4 regions of the Staphylococcus sp. Marseille-Q1834 genome follow, and region 1 is predicted to be linked to each of the others. Evidence: predicted binding sites of a transcription regulator. Region 1 holds the regulator's gene; each other region holds the start of a gene.
What was found. Region 1 encodes Rex, which represses fermentation and respiration genes when NADH is low (regulators of the CRP and FNR family bind a similar motif). Its sites were predicted from a motif close to TTGTGAAATATTTCACAA; they were not measured.
Positions count from the first base shown of each region.

Region 2: LIX58_RS00760 (cytochrome ubiquinol oxidase subunit I) is a predicted target of Rex. The motif match lies at 1,950-1,967, and genes of this name have one in related genera.
Region 3: nirB (nitrite reductase large subunit NirB) is a predicted target of Rex. The motif match lies at 2,243-2,260, and genes of this name have one in related genera.
Region 4: LIX58_RS07135 (nitrate reductase subunit alpha) is a predicted target of Rex. The motif match lies at 2,914-2,931, and genes of this name have one in related genera.

Region 1 is NZ_CAKASN010000001.1:1,758,466-1,762,716, reverse strand. It holds gene LIX58_RS08760 (sulfurtransferase TusA family protein) at 1-6, opposite strand, end outside; gene LIX58_RS08755 (YeeE/YedE family protein) at 31-1,125, opposite strand; gene LIX58_RS08750 (redox-sensing transcriptional repressor Rex) at 1,278-1,919, opposite strand; gene abc-f (ribosomal protection-like ABC-F family protein) at 2,165-4,102, shown strand.
Region 2 is NZ_CAKASN010000001.1:126,462-130,712, forward strand. It holds gene LIX58_RS00755 (cytochrome d ubiquinol oxidase subunit II) at 1-417, opposite strand, end outside; gene LIX58_RS00760 (cytochrome ubiquinol oxidase subunit I) at 417-1,769, opposite strand; gene LIX58_RS00765 (glutaredoxin family protein) at 1,984-2,217, shown strand; gene ptsP (phosphoenolpyruvate--protein phosphotransferase) at 2,352-4,067, opposite strand; gene LIX58_RS00775 (phosphocarrier protein HPr) at 4,070-4,251, opposite strand, start outside.
Region 3 is NZ_CAKASN010000001.1:1,451,563-1,455,813, forward strand. It holds gene LIX58_RS07100 (SRPBCC family protein) at 1-54, shown strand, start outside; gene LIX58_RS07105 (hypothetical protein) at 125-307, shown strand; gene LIX58_RS07110 (formate/nitrite transporter family protein) at 449-1,270, shown strand; gene LIX58_RS07115 (sirohydrochlorin chelatase) at 1,436-2,149, shown strand; gene nirB (nitrite reductase large subunit NirB) at 2,384-4,251, shown strand, end outside.
Region 4 is NZ_CAKASN010000001.1:1,456,448-1,460,698, reverse strand. It holds gene LIX58_RS07135 (nitrate reductase subunit alpha) at 1-2,838, opposite strand, end outside; gene cobA (uroporphyrinogen-III C-methyltransferase) at 3,089-4,033, opposite strand; gene nirD (nitrite reductase small subunit NirD) at 4,024-4,251, opposite strand, start outside.

The sequences.
Region 1 (4,251 bases):
TAACATTATTATTCCTCCAATCCATTCTTTTTACGTTGTTTGAGGCTGTTTAGAAGTAGAAGCAGATTTTGTTTGCTTCGGTGTAGTTTGTTGTTGTAATTTCTTCATCGGTCTTACAAAAATGAAATAACTCATGAACCATACACCAAAGATCATAGATGCTAATGCTATCCAGCCTTTCCAAGACATAACTGCAGTTTCTACTAAGCCGTTACCAATTGAGCAACCGCCTGCAACTGAGGCACCGAATCCCATGCAAATACCACCAATTGCACTATTTCTGATAGTACGTTTATCTGGTAAACGCCATTTAAATTCATGGGAACCTCTTGCAGCAATATATGATCCTAAGAAGATACCTAATATTAATAGAACGCCCCAATCTACTAATTTTGTATCACCTGTAATTAAGAATGTAATTAAATTAGCAGAAGGTGTTGTAATGCCTAATCCATGATTACGTCCCGTTGACATACTCATTGGCCAAGCGATAAATGCTATAAGACCAACCGCGATACCCGCTACAAACGGATGGTAACGTTTCTCAAATAAATAGTGTCTAATACCTGTATATTTTTGTTTAAGTTTCGGTACAGCCATTTTAGGTTTAGGCTTACGTAACGTTTTCACTACGACAAATAATGTAATACCAGTTAAAACAATCGTTAACACCCACATTGGAATACCTGTAGTTTGAGCCATACTTGTATTCACTTTCGTAGGTTTGTTAATCCAATTCATCACTGGAAGTAAGACACCTGTTTTAGTGACTGCAGCAGTAACTGCGTACATAACGAGAGCAATCCAGCTTCCAATTAATCCTTCTCCAGCTCGGTACCAAGTTCCAGTTGCACATCCGCCTGCTAGAACGATACCTATTCCAAAAATGAAGGAACCAATAATAGTCCCTAAAATAGGAAATGTATCATAAGGAATTGCGATTAATCCTAAACTTGTTAATATTACAAGTCCAATACTTTGGACAGTGATTGCTACTAATAAAGCATAAAACATTTTATTATTTTTTTGCACATACATATCTCTAAAACCACCTGTTAAGCAGAAACGTGTACGTTGCATGACAAAGCCTAATAAAATCCCAACGATTAGGCCACTAATAATCATCCAAACCAAATTCAATTACATCCTTTCCCGATTGATTTACTAAGGTATTATAATAGATTAACAATTAATTATCAATAACATTTTTTTGAAATTAATTTTATTGAAATTAAAAAATCATTCTTCTGCACAAAAGAATGATTTCTGAATAATATTTATTGATTTGAATAGTTTTTCATGAAGAATAAAAGTGATTGTAATTCAATACCTAAATCAATGTGATGGACTTGAACGGTATTTGGCACATCTACTCTAGCAGGCGTGAAATTTAATATTCCTTTGACGTTAGCCTCAACTAGTTGATCTACGACGCTTTGGGCTACCTTTTCAGGTGTAGTAAGAATAACAACATTGATATCTTGTGTTTCAAGTACTTGTTGTAATTCATTCATATGATGCACTTTAACTTCACCGACTTGTTGACCCACAATTTCTTTATCAATATCGAACGCTTCAGTAATAGTCATTTCATCATGAATCGAAAAGTTATATGTTAAAAGTGCTCTTCCTAAGTTCCCTACTCCGACTATAGCAATATGGATGTCTTCACTATCGCTAAGTTCAGATTTAAAAAATTCAAATAAACTATCAATATTGTAGCCATAACCTTTTTTCCCTAACTCACCAAAGTATGAAAAATCCCTTCTAATAGTGGCTGATTCAATATTTAGCGCCTCACTGATAGTTTTTGAATTAACGCGATCAATTCCTTTTGTCTTCAAGGTGTTAACGAATCTATAATATAATGGTAATCGTTTCAATGTTGCACGAGGAATTTTAGCTTGATTTTGAGCCATTAAAGTTGTCCCCCTCTTGTTTGAACTTTTTAATCTATGTATCCAAACTAATTAGCGTGCAATTAGTCATTTATTTAAAATCATATTATGTCCCATAATGAATACTGACATATTATACCCTAACACTTTTTAAAAATAAATATCTTAGTTTCATGTAACTTTATTATACGGTAAAATAAAGAGTAATGTATAAGGCTATTTTGTGATAAATACTTTTGTTAAAACAATAGAAAGGTGAAACCTGAATGATACTGTTGCAATTAAATGACATTTCGAAGTCATTCGATGGTGAAGATATATTTACTAACGTCAATTTCGAAGTTAAAACTGGCGAACGTATTGGCGTCGTTGGTCGAAATGGTACTGGCAAATCCACTTTAATGAAGATTATTGCTGGTGCTGAAGATTATGATAGTGGCCATATTTCTAAAATCAAAAATTTACGAGTGGGTTATTTAACTCAACAAATGACACTTAATTCTTCATCTACTGTGTTTGAAGAAATGTCTAAACCTTTTGAACACATTAAAAATATGGAAGGTTTAATTAAAGAAGAAACAGATTGGTTAGCAACGCATGCCAATGATTATGATACTGAAGATTATCAACGTCATATGGAACGCTATGAATCGCTATCTAATCAATTTGAACAACTTGAGGGCTATCAATACGAAAGTAAGATTAAAACTGTATTGCATGGTCTTAATTTTAAAGAAGAAGATTTCAGCAAACCTATTAACGACTTTAGTGGAGGCCAAAAAACACGTTTATCTCTAGCACAAATGTTGTTAAGTGAGCCTGATTTATTATTACTAGATGAACCGACGAACCATCTTGATTTAGAAACGACTAAATGGTTAGAAGATTATTTAAAATACTTTAAAGGTGCCATCGTCATTATCAGTCACGACCGTTACTTCTTAGATAAAATAGTGACACAAATTTATGATGTAGCACTTGGAGATATTAAACGTTACGTAGGTAATTATGAACAATTCATTGAACAACGAGATAAATATTATGAACAGCGCATGCAAGAATATGAAAAACAACAAGACGAAATTAAGCGTCTCGAAACGTTTGTAGAGAAAAATATTACTCGTGCATCTACAAGTGGAATGGCTAAAAGTCGTCGTAAAACGTTAGAAAAAATGGAGCGCATTGATAAACCTATGTTGGATGCGAGAAGCGCCAATATTCAATTTGGTTTTGATCGCAACACTGGTAATGATGTGATGCATATTCGCAATTTAGAAATTGGTTATGAAACACCTATTACCAAACCTATAAATATCGAAGTCACTAAAGGCGATCATATCGCTATTATTGGCCCAAATGGTGTAGGGAAAACAACACTCATTAAAACAATTGCTAACCGCCAAGCTAAATTAGGTGGCGAGGTCATCTTCGGTGCTAATCTTCAAATTGGGTACTATGATCAAAAACAAGCTGAATTTAAATCTAATAAGACCATTTTAGATTATGTTTGGGATCAATATCCTAATATGAATGAAAAAGATGTCCGAGCAGTATTAGGACGATTTTTATTTGTACAAGATGACGTCAAGAAAATCATCAACGATTTATCTGGGGGCGAAAAAGCACGCCTTCAATTAGCACTATTAATGTTACAAAGAGATAATGTTTTAATCCTTGATGAACCTACCAACCATTTGGACATTGATTCTAAAGAAATGTTAGAACAGGCTTTACAACACTTTGAAGGTACGATTCTATTTGTTTCTCACGATCGTTACTTTATCAATCAATTAGCGAATAAAGTATTTGATTTAAATAAAGATGGTGGCCAAATGTATCTAGGTGATTATCAATACTATATTGAAAAAACTGAAGAAGCTGCTGCCTTACAAGCATTTGAAGCGGAACGTACTGATGTTAGTACAGGTGCAGATGAAACTTCTAACAATAAACAAATCAGTAGTTATGATAATCAAAAACAACAACGTAGAGAGCAACGTAAATTAGAACGTCAAATCGAGCAATGTGAAGAGAAAATAGAACAATATGAGAACGATATAACCCATATTGACGAACAACTTACACAACCTGAAATATTTAATGATCCCATCAAAGCAGCAGAACTTGCTAATGAAAAAACTGAGACCGAACAGAAATTAGAACAAGTTATGATAGAATGGGAAGAATTACAAGAAATGTTATAAAGTATCCCTAAGATTAAATAACTAGAAAATAACTTAAAATTTTCTAGTTATTTTTTTGTATTTTTTAATCACAATATTATAAACACTTAAAACTCTGATATATCAAGTATCCACAGACTTATCCTAGTTATCCACAATTCAAATTTTCT
Region 2 (4,251 bases), 1.6 Mb from region 1:
TTCAGATATAGTTAATACGGTTGCTAATGAAGCTGGAATTAATAATCCCGTCACCCCGTATAAAAAGATCCACGGTAATTTCGTATCTTGACCATAATGTTCAAAAGCATAAAAACTACTTCTAATTGAAATAAGCACTAACGCAATTGAGCCAGGTACTAATAGCACTGTGCCTAAATATAGGGCAGAATCTGGAAAGAATCCGACAAAACCTACAAAGAAGAAGACAAAGAATACATTTGTAACTTCCCAAACTGGATTAAGATAGCGTTCAACAAGGTGGTTAATCTTTTTTTCTTCTCCAGTTAATTTAGTATGCAATGTGAAAAATCCTGCACCAAAATCAATTGAAGCTACAATAATATAGAAAAATAAGAATGTCCATAATACAACAATACCAATACTAGTATAATCCATTATGCTTGACCTCCTTTTTCAATGACTTTATCTACATCATCTTGGGCTGGTTTATTTTTAAACATACGTAATAAGACGTAAGCCGAAGTAAATAACAGAACTAAATATAACAATCCAAACATAATTGTAACTAATGTAATTCCACCAGCTTGTGTAGCTGCCTCACTTACGCGCATATAGCCTCGAACTATCCATGGCTGTCTACCCATTTCAGTTAAAAACCAACCAAATTCAATAGCTAATAACGACGCAGGTCCTGTTAGTAATACTGCATATAATAAACCTTTGTTCAGTGTAAACTTGCGTAATTTTTTAAAGATTAATGTAAGTAAAAATAGCCCTGAAACGATAAAACAGAATATACCCATTGAAACCATTAAATCAAAGAAGTAATGCACAATTAAAGGAGGTAAATCATTTTTAGGAAAATCATTTAACCCTTTCACTTTTGTATTAATATTATTATCAGCTAAGAAGCTTAACATACCAGGAATTTTAATCGCACCATGAACTTCTTGTGTTTTATCATTTAATACACCGAAAAATACTAAATCAGCTTTAGATTGTGTATCAAAATGCCATTCATAAGCGGCCAATTTCTCAGGTTGTACTTTATGAAGAAATTTCGCTGACATATCTCCAGCAAGCATTGCAAGTAAAGTATTTATAAAACCAACGATCATTGTCATTTTCAATGCTTTTTTATGATAGTCAGCATCTTTACTAAATTTATTCTTCAATAATTTAAAAGCAGCAATAGCAGCTAAAAGAAATGCCATTGTCATACCAGCTGTAGCGACTACATGAAATGCTCTAACTAAAAATGAGGGATTAAACATTGCTTCAAATGGTTGTACATTAACCATTTTGCCATGTTTCATTTCGAATCCAGCTGGTGTATTCATAAATGAGTTAACTGATGTAATGAAGAAAGCTGAGAATGAACCACCTATTATTACTGGAATACTGATAAGAAAATGTATCCATTGATTTTTGAAACGATTCCATGTGTATAAGTATATACTTAAGAAAATAGCTTCAAAGAAGAATGCAAATGTTTCCATAAAGAGTGGTAAAGCTATAACATGCCCACCTAATTTCATGAAAGTTGGCCAAATCAATGAAAGTTGTAAACCAATAATTGTACCAGTAACTACCCCTACTGCTACTGTAATCGTATAACCTTTCGACCAACGTTTGGCTAATGCGATATATTTAGGATCTTTATTTTTAATCCCTAAAAATTCTGCGATGGCAAACATTAACGGCATACCTACACCAATGGTAGCAAAGATGATATGAACCGCTAATGTCATACCCGTTAGAAATCGACTAATTTCAACAGAATCCATATATTAATCACCTTTTTCTTTATATTTAAGATTTATGTTTTTAGAAACAATTGCTTTAAATTATATTACTTTCATTTTTCTACCTAAATTGTTTTGCTTAATCTTCATAAATTTTTAACAATGTATTTCACATAATTTTCACAGTTTGCATTTCTTAGATATATTTTATATAGTAATTTCAGTTGAAATAATTGACAAAAAGGAGTGTTAATCAATGTCTTCAATCACGATTTACACACAAAATGATTGTCCGCCTTGCACTTTTGTTAAAAATTATTTAAGCGAACATCATGTAAGTTATGAAGAAAAAAATATTGCTAAAGACGAATATCGACAAGAAATGATGAACTATGATGCATTTGCAACACCATTTATACTTTTAAATGATGAACCTATGTACAATGTTGATATGGAAAAGATTAATAAAGCTTTTAATATTGAGAACTAGTCCCTTTAATAAATAATTTTCATCAAAAAACGTCGCACATCTAGTCTGTAAAGTTAACTCTTGATGTAAAACGTTTAAAACAAGAAAAGCACCTTTGTCTAATGTCAAATTAAACAAAGGTGCTATTTATATAATTATTTAGAAATATTATTTACTAAATCTTTAACTTCATCTTGTGTAGCACAATTAATTGCACGATGTGCTAATTCTGCCATTTCATTTTTACTTAAACCATTAATTTGTCTTCTAGCTTTTAAGATAGATGTTGCACTCATAGAGAACTCATCTAATCCTAAACCTAGTAATAATGGAATAGCCGTTTCGTCTCCAGCCATTTCACCACACATACCAGTCCATTTACCTTCTTTATGAGAAGCTTCGATAACTTGTTTAACCAAGCGTAAAATCGCTGGATTATATGGTTGATATAAGTAAGAAACACGTTCTGACATACGGTCAGCGGCCATAGTGTATTGAATTAAATCATTCGTACCAATACTGAAGAAATCAACTTCTTTAGCAAATACATCTGCTAAAGCAGCAGTTGATGGAATTTCAACCATGATACCTAATTCAATTTCATCTGACACTTCATGACCTTCGTTTTTAAGTTTATCTTTTTCATCTAAAAGAATCGCTTTTGCATCACGGAATTCATTAATAGTTGCTACCATTGGGAACATGATATTTAATTTACCGTATGCAGACGCACGTAATAATGCACGTAATTGAGTTCTGAAAATATCTTGTTGATCTAAGCATAAACGAATTGCACGATATCCTAAGAATGGATTCATTTCTTTAGGTAAATTTAAGTAAGGTAATTCTTTATCCCCACCAATATCTAAAGTACGCACAACTACACGTTTATCTTTCATAGTTTCAAGCACTTTTTTATAGGCTTCAAATTGCTCATCTTCAGTTGGCATTTGATCTCTACCCATGTAAAGGAATTCAGTTCTATATAAACCAATACCTTCAGCGCCATTTTCCATTACGCCATATAAATCATCAGGCGTACCGATATTCGCAGCTAATTCAGCATGTTCGCCGTCAACTGTAACAGTTTCTGCGTCGCGTAATTTTTGTAATTCTTTCTTATCTTCAAAGAAACGTTCACGTTTATTTTGATAAGCAATTAATTCGTCTTCAGTAGGATCAATGATTACGTCACCAGTTGTACCGTCAACAATAATCATGTCGCCTTGTTTCACTTCATTAGTAATTGATTTAGTACCAACTACAGCAGCAATTTCTAATGAACGACTCATAATTGCTGAGTGACTAGTACGTCCACCAATATTAGTAACAAAGCCTTGAACAAATTCTTTATTCAATTGTGCAGTATCAGAAGGTGTTAAATCATTTCCGACGATAACTACACTTTCATCAATCATACTTGGGTTAGGTAAATCAACACCTAAAAGATGTGCTAACACACGTTTAGAAACGTCTCTAATATCTGCAGCACGCTCTCTCATGTATTCATTATCCATTGATTCAAAGATTGTAATAAATTGCGTAGTGACTTCGTGTAATGCTTCTGGAGCACTTGCTTTTTCATTCGCAATTTTATCTTCGATTGGTTGAATTAACTCAGGATCATCAAGTACTAATAAATGTGCATCAAAGATAGCAGCTTTATCAGGACCTAATTGTTTCTCAGCGTTATTTCTGATTTTAGTTAACTCAATTTTAGAAGCTTCTAACGCATTTCTAAACTTTTTAATTTCAGCATCAGTATCAGTGACTTTTTCATTCGTAAATGATAAATCTGGCTCTACTAATAAGTATGCTTTAGCAATTGCAACGCCATCAGACGCTGCAATACCTTTAATTAAGTTTGACATAATTATTCAGTTAAACCTTCTTTAGATAAGACATCACTGATAGCTTGAATTGCGTCTTGTTCGTCGCTTCCGTCAGCATAGATAGTGATTTCAGCATCTTTACCTACACCTAAACTCATAACACCCATGATAGATTTTAAGTTAACTTTTTTACCGTTGTATTCTAATTGAATATCTGAATCAA
Region 3 (4,251 bases), 310 kb from region 1:
GAAGCGGGAATGAATTCGACACTTGACCAATTAGAGAAATTGTTGGAATCATAAAAACGTCACTAGGATGTCAATTTTTATAAGCAATTTTAAGTTATAATGTAGGGGAAAAGAGGATGATACGATGAAACAACGCTATTTAAAAGTACTTGCATTATTTTCAGTAAGTACATTAATTCCTACATTATTATTTCATTCAAAATGCCTAAATAATGGTGCGATTAAATATGTTCTAAGAACAGCATTAGGGTATGGCATTTTTGCGAGTGGTTTACATTATTTATCTAAATTCAAACGCACACGCTAAACATTTATCGAGATGTAGTTTAATTGAAACTGCATCTCGTTTTTTGTTTATAAGAAAATTTAATTTTATCTATCTCTTTATAAATAATTTATATATAATTGTAAAATATACAATTATATATTGTAGGGGGTTAAGTAATCAATGTTGGAAAATCACAAACATGTAGAGGATACATATGCAACAAGACATATCGTTGAAGCTGCAGTAGACCAAGTTCAAATGAAACAAGTCATGGCTAAGAAAACACCTGGAAGATATTTGTTAAAAGCAATGATGTCAGGATTTTTATTGGCAATCGTGACCGTATTTATGTTAGCTGTTAAAACTCAATTTGCGGGGACAAATGAGGGTTTAGTGAATTTGTTAGGTGCTATTTCATTTAGCTTAGCATTAGTATTAATCGTTCTAACCAATTCAGAGTTACTTACAAGTAATTTTATGTATTTGACAGTGGGCTGGTACTATAAAGCAATTACAGTGAATAAAATGATTATTATTTTCTTATTCTGTTTCTTAGGAAATATTATTGGCGGATTCATTTTATTCTTCTTAATGAAAGGTACACACGTCATGACGCCAGAGATGATTGCAGCTTTAAGCAAAACAGTGCATGCTAAAACAGTAGAATCATCATGGTTAAACATTTTAGTTAAAGCGATATTCTGTAACTTCTTTATAAACATTGGCATTTACGTTTCAATGTTATTTAAAGAGGGACTTGCAAGAGCATTCTTTATTGCTGTCGGTGTTATTGTCTTTGTATTTATGGGATATGAACACGTTGTTTTCAATGCCGGTTTATATGCAGGAATGATGTTCTATAACATTGATGCATTATCATGGTTAGACGTATTAAAAAATGTCGTCTTTGCATTTATCGGTAACTACATCGGTGGAGGTATCTTTGTAGGTCTTGTATACGCTTATTTAAATGGTAAACGCGATAGTTTTAATACAAAATAAATAGACAAATTTAACGAGATAATTTAGCTATATTGAAAATTGTCTCGTTTTTTTATAGGTTGACTTAATTCTCTAAAAAACATATCATTTTAATCAACATTAACATGATTCATTAAAATATTGTGGTTTAGTGATTCATTTTCAAAAAAGAAAGGGATGAGGGGATTGGTAGCAAATATTTTAGTAGCACACGGTATGCGCAAAGGAGACCAAAATAAAGCACTAGGTGACTTCCTAGAACGTCTATTAAGTGATGAAACATATAATTATGAATTGGCGTATATTGAAAGTGAAGAAAAAAGTATCGAGAATACTATTGGCCGATTGATTGATCAAGGAGAAACAGAATTTAAAGTAGTTCCTTTATTAATTTTTTCAGCGATGCATTATATTGTCGATGTGCCAAATATTTTAGAAAGTATTAAGCAAGCGTATCCTCATATTCGTTATGAAATAAGTGAGCCTCTCGGAACACATGATTACATGGTGGATTTAGTTGAAAAGCGTATTAATGACGTACATATTGATGGTACAACTAACTACGCGATTGTATTAATCGCGCATGGTAGCTTCTCATATACTAAAGCGCATGATGAACTTAAAGAATTTAGTGAAAAGTTAACACAAACAGCACCAATTTATTGTCGTACGTTGTACGGGGATATCACATTTAGAAATGACCTCGACCAACTATCACGTGACTATGATGAACTCATTGTCGTGCCGATGTTTTTATATGATGGACGATTAGTAAATAAAGTAAAACGCCTGATTTCAGAAATGGATATTGAAGGCACACTACATATTACACCATCCATTAATTTCGATAACATACTTAAACTTATTATTAGTGAACGTTTAGACCAACTGTATATATAAATTTTTAAGACTCTCTTACTGAAAAAGTAGGGGAGTTTTTTCATGTTTCAAGCAAAAAATAAAGTATTAGGGAATTCCCTATTTTTTAAAAATATGTGAAAAAAATCACAAAATTAACTAAAATTGTTATAAAATAGCAGTGAAGAAAGTAGTTGCAAATTCGCAATAATAATAAATTTATAATTTTCATCATTATAAATGACTAAATATTAAGTGGTAAAAGGGGCATATTTTATGACTAAACAAAAGCTTGTAATGATTGGTAATGGTATGGCAGGCCTTAGAACAATAGAAGAAATATTAGAACGCTCAGACTCAATGTTTGATATTACAATCATCGGCAAAGAACCTTATCCAAACTATAACAGAATTATGTTGTCTAACATTTTACAAAAGAAAATGACAGTCGAAGAAACCATTATGAATCCTTATGAATGGTATGAGGAAAATAATATTCGATTAATTGTGGACGACCCGGTAGAAGCAGTTGATAAAGCAAATCAAACTGTGACAACTTCTAAGGGTGTAGAAGTTCAATATGATATTTGCATTTTTGCGACAGGTTCAAGCGCGTTTGTATTACCTATCCCAGGTTCAGATTTACCTAGTGTTATCGGATGGCGCACAATTGAAGATACTGAACGTATGATTGAAATAGCTAAAACTAAAAAACGTGCAGTTGTTATCGGTGGTGGCTTACTCGGTTTAGAATGTGCACGTGGTTTAATGGACCAAGGCATGGATGTCACTGTTTTACATTTAGCGGAATGGTTAATGGAAATGCAACTTGATCGTAAAGCCGGCGAAATGCTAAAAGCAGATTTAGAGCGTCAAGGTATGAATATTGAATTACAAGCAAATTCGAAAGAAATCATTGGTAATGAAGATGTTGAAGCGATTAAATTAGCTGATGGTCGCGTGATTAAAACGGATTTAGTAGTCATGGCGGTTGGTATTCGTCCATTCACTAACGTTGCAAAATCAGCAGGATTAGAAGTGAATAGAGGAATTGTCGTAAATGATTATTTACAAACATCTGATCCAAACATTTATGCTGTAGGTGAGTGTGCGGAACATGCTGGTAAAGTATATGGTTTAGTAGCACCACTATATGAGCAAGGTAAAGTGCTTGCAGACTTTTTAACTGGTAAAGAGACAGAAGGTTATAAAGGTTCTACTACATTTACTTCATTAAAAGTCTCTGGCTGTGATTTATTTAGTGCGGGTCAAATTGTTGAAAATGAAGATGTCCAAGGTATCGAAATCTTTAATAGCGTAGATAATATTTATAAAAAAGTATATTTAAGCAACGGAGAAGTAGTCGGCGCAGTATTATACGGTGATACTGATGATGGTTCAAGATTTTACAGCATGATGAAGAAACACGAATCTTTAGAAGATTATACGTTAGTCTCTTTACTTCATAAAGAGGGCGAAGAGGCAACAACTTCAATTGCTGATATGGCTGATGATGAAACAATATGTGGTTGTAATGGTGTCGATAAAGGAACCATTGTTAATGCGATTACTACTAAAGGATTAACATCTGTTGACGAAGTGACTAAGGCGACGAAAGCAGGTAATTCTTGTGGTAAATGTAAAGGTCAAATCGGTGAACTTTTAAAATGTACATTAGGTGATGACTTTGTTGCAGCGAAACCTACAGGTATTTGTGCTTGTACCGATTTAACACGCGATCAAATTGTTACTCAAATCAGAGCTAAAGGACTTAAAACATCTAAAGAAGTACGTCACGTCCTTGATTTTAAAGATAAAAATGGTTGTCCAAAATGTCGTCCAGCAATCAACTATTATTTAAATATGGTTTACCCTCATGATCATCAAGATGAAAGAGAATCACGCTTTGCGAATGAACGATACCATGCCAATATTCAAAACGATGGTACATTCTCAGTTATTCCACAAATGCGTGGGGGTGTGACAGATGCGGATCAATTGATTCGATTAGGCGAAGTAGCTAAAAAATATAACGTACCTTTAGTAAAAGTGACAGGCTCACAACGTGTTGGTTTATATGGATTGAAAAAAGAAGAACTGCCTAAAGTATGGGCAGACTTAGGCATGCGTTCTGCTTCAGCTTA
Region 4 (4,251 bases), 300 kb from region 1:
TGCATCAGCTACTTTACGTGCAGTATCAATACGTGGACGATTATTTCTCACTGAGTTTTCATCTTCATCGTTCCATGTACCTACCATACTTTTCAGTTCATTGTATTCATCTTTGACTTCATAACTTACGCCATGTGCACCCACTTTTGCTTTTTCAAGTAAAGGTCCTAAAGTGACGTATTTATCATAAATTTTTGTATAATCACGCTCTACAATTGAGAAGTTTGGCATTGTTTTTCCTGGAATAGCTTCGACTTCACCTTTAGACCAATCTTTGACAATACCATATTCTGAGCCAAGTTCTTGTTTAGAGTCATGACCTAGTGGTGATGTCACAACATCTTTAAATGTGCCTGGTAAATAATCTTTAGCCATTTCAGAAACTGCTTTACTTAATGTTTTATAAATATCCCAGTCTGAACGTGATTCCCATAATGGATCGATTGCTGGATTGAAGGGATGCACAAATGGATGCATATCTGTTGATGATAAATCGTGTTTTTCATACCACGTCGCAGCCGGCAACACAATATCTGAATAAAGCGGTGTTGCTGTCATACGGAAATCTAATGATACGAGTAAATCTAATTTCCCTACTGTCTCTTCGCGCCATTTAATTTCTTCTGGTTTATCTTCTTCATTAGGTTCAGCCATTAAACCTGAACGTGTACCTAATAAATGTTTCATGAAGTATTCTTGACCTTTAGCTGAACTTGAAATGAGATTTGATCTCCATACAAACAATGTTTTAGGATGATTTTTTCTTAAATCAGGATCTTCAACTGCAAATTGAGTTTCTTTATTCTTAACAGAGTCAATTGCTCTTTTTAAAATTGCTTCATTAGAATCATCACCCGCGTCTTTAGCTTCTTCACCAAATAATAAGCTGTTTTTATTGAATTGTGGATATGAAGGTAACCATCCTAATCTAGCAGCTGTAACATTGTAATCAGCTGGATGTTGATGCTTAATATTTTGAGCTAATGGTGATTTTAATTTATCAACATTTGATTCTTCATATTTCCATTGGTCTGTTGCGAAGTAGAACCAACTTGTACCATTTTGTAAACGTGGTGGACCTTGCCAATCTTTGGCGAAAGCGACAGTATTCCAACCTTCAATAGGGCGACATTTCTCTTGTCCAACATAGTGCGCCCAACCGCCACCATTAACACCTTGGTAACCATATAATAGAACTAAGTTTAAAACGGCACGGTAAATCGTATCCGAATTGAACCAGTGGTTAATACCAGCACCCATGATAATCATTGAGCGTCCTTTAGTATCAATAGCGTTCTGTGCAAATTCCCTTGCTACTTGTGTGATTAATTCTGGTTTAATACCTGTCACACTTTCTTGCCAAGCTGGTGTATATTTAGATTCTTTATCATCATATGATTTTGCTTCTAATTCGTGATTGAAGCGTTTAATCCCATATTGGCTTGTCATTAAATCGTAGACTGTCGCTACATATACTTCTTTACCGTCTGCTAATGTTACTTTTCTTGTAGCAATCGGTCTTTCAAAGATGCCATCTCCTTTACTATCAAAGAATGGGAATTGAATTATTTTAAGTTCATAATCTTCCTCAGCCATTGACATTGCAGGATTTATTTTAGTGCCATCTTCTGTTTCTAATTTCAAATTCCATTTTTTGCCTTCTTCCCAACGTTGGCCCATTGTGCCATTTGGTACGACAAATTGATGGCTAATCGTGTCATGGATAACTGGTTTCCATTCACTATTGTCACTTTCCATTCCTAAGTCACTGGCACGTAAGAATCTTCCTGCTTTATAACCATTTTCATCTTCATCCAACATAATCACGAATGGCATATCTGAATATTGTTTAGAATAATTGATAAACATTTCACTTGGGTGATCTTCATAAAATTCTTGTAAGATAACGTGTGTCATGGCTTGTGCTACCGCAGCATCCGTTCCAGGATTTGGTGCTAACCAGTTATCTGCAAATTTAACGTTCTCTGCGTAGTCAGGTGCTACTGAAACAACTTTAGTTCCTTTGTATCTTACTTCTGTCATAAAATGAGCATCCGGTGTACGTGTTAATGGTACGTTAGAACCCCACATAATAATATAAGAAGCGTTGTACCAGTCACTTGATTCAGGCACATCTGTTTGTTCACCCCAAATTTGTGGAGATGCAGGAGGCAAGTCAGCATACCAGTCATAGAAACTAAGCATTTCACCACCTAGTAAATTAATGAATCTTGCCCCTGCTGCATAACTGATCATCGACATAGCTGGTATTGGTGTAAATCCAGCGATTCTATCTGGACCATCTTTTTTAATTGTATATAAGATTTGAGCAGCAATAATGTCCGTAACGTCTTTCCAATTAGAGCGTACATGACCACCCATACCACGTGCTTCTTTATATGCTTTAGCTTTATCTTCATCTTCAACAATTGAAGCCCAAGCCGCAATACGGTTACCATTATTTTCTTCTAAAGCTGTCGTCCATAATTCTAATAATTTACCTCTAATATATGGATATTTAACACGTAACGGGCTATATTCATACCATGAAAATGAGGCACCACGTGGACATCCACGAGGTTCAAATTCAGGCATATCTGGCCCACAACTAGGATAATCAATTTGTTGATTTTCCCATGTGATGACGTCGTTTTTAACAAAGACTTTCCATGAACATGAGCCTGTACAGTTCACACCATGTGTCGTTCTAACGACTTTGTCATGACTCCATCTTTCACGATACATTTTTTCCCATTCTCTACTTTTGCTTTCAAGTACTGACCAATTACCATTAAATTTTTCAGTTGGTTTAAAAAAATTTAATCCAAATTTTCCCATTTATATAAATCCTCCTACCGACCAAGGTATTTAGCTTGTTACGTTATATGTTAATTACTTATTAATTCAAGTTGATTGTACATTTTTTCACAAAGTAAATATATTAGGGAAATACCTATTTCATATAGAAGAATCCCTAAAAAAGACATGCAACGTCGATACATTTTCTATAAATAAAAAATAGTCATACAGAAGTGATAAATGATCACTGTTCTGTATGACTATGAATTAAGATATAAAGCTGAAATGCTTAATATGTCGTTTCGATAAATTTAAAATGATGTTTGTCTATTATACTTTGATATAACCATTGTTGTGATTTATGGTAACTATCATCATATGCGAGTAGACAATGTTTCCCCTTTTCCGAAAGGTCTTCAGCAGTTAACAATGCTTCATCTTTCGAACCATTAATGATATATAATGTTTCATCGTGTTGTGCTTCACTTTGTTCCACTTTGTCTTTATCAATATATTCAACCATCGCGCCAAGAATACAAATACCTGGTTCACTTTCTAAATTGAGCTGTTGTAACTGCGCTTCAATCGTACTAAGTTTGCCAATGATGACCTTCTGGTTATAGCAAGTCGCATTAAAGACAATCGCAATTGAATAATCTTCGTTGGTATAGACAGTAATTTGTCTAATAATATGATTCAGTCGTTTAATACCCATATAGATAGCTAATGTACCACCATTAATGAGATTGCGAATATCTGTTTCACGATTAATAGAATCTTTAAAATAACCGGTTGAGAACGTCACGCTTGGCGCAATACTTCGCATGGTTAGACCTATTTCCATGTTAGCTACGGCTGCGCTTGCTGACGTTACACCTGGAACGATTTCATACGAGATACCATGCGCTTTCAAAGTATCAATTTCTTCAGTGACGCGTCCAAAAATAGCTGGATCTCCACCTTTTAAACGAACAACGATACGATGTCTTTTCGTCGCTTCAACAATCTTTAAATTGATTTCTTCTTGTTGTATGTGTTTCGCATATGGCTTTTTACCGACATCTATCACTTCAGTTGAAGGTGATGCATACTGAATAATTAATGGATTGACGAGACGATCATAAAGTATCACATCTGCTTTACGAAGGATGCGCTCAGCTTTTTTAGTTAACAGATTAGGGTTACCTGGACCTGCCCCGATTAAATAGACTTTCGGTTCTGCATTTAAAGACATACGTAGACGTCTCCGTCATGTACTTCAACTTTATATGTTTCTACGCAACCTGTATCAGGTTCTTGAACCTCTCCGTTTCTCAAATCAATCTTTTGATCATGAAGAGGACAGTACACAAACTCGCCACTCACTGTCCCTTCTGATAAAGGTCCTTGCTTATGTGGACAGATATTATTGATAGCGTGGATTTCCCCACTCTCTGTTAGGAAAATGCCAAT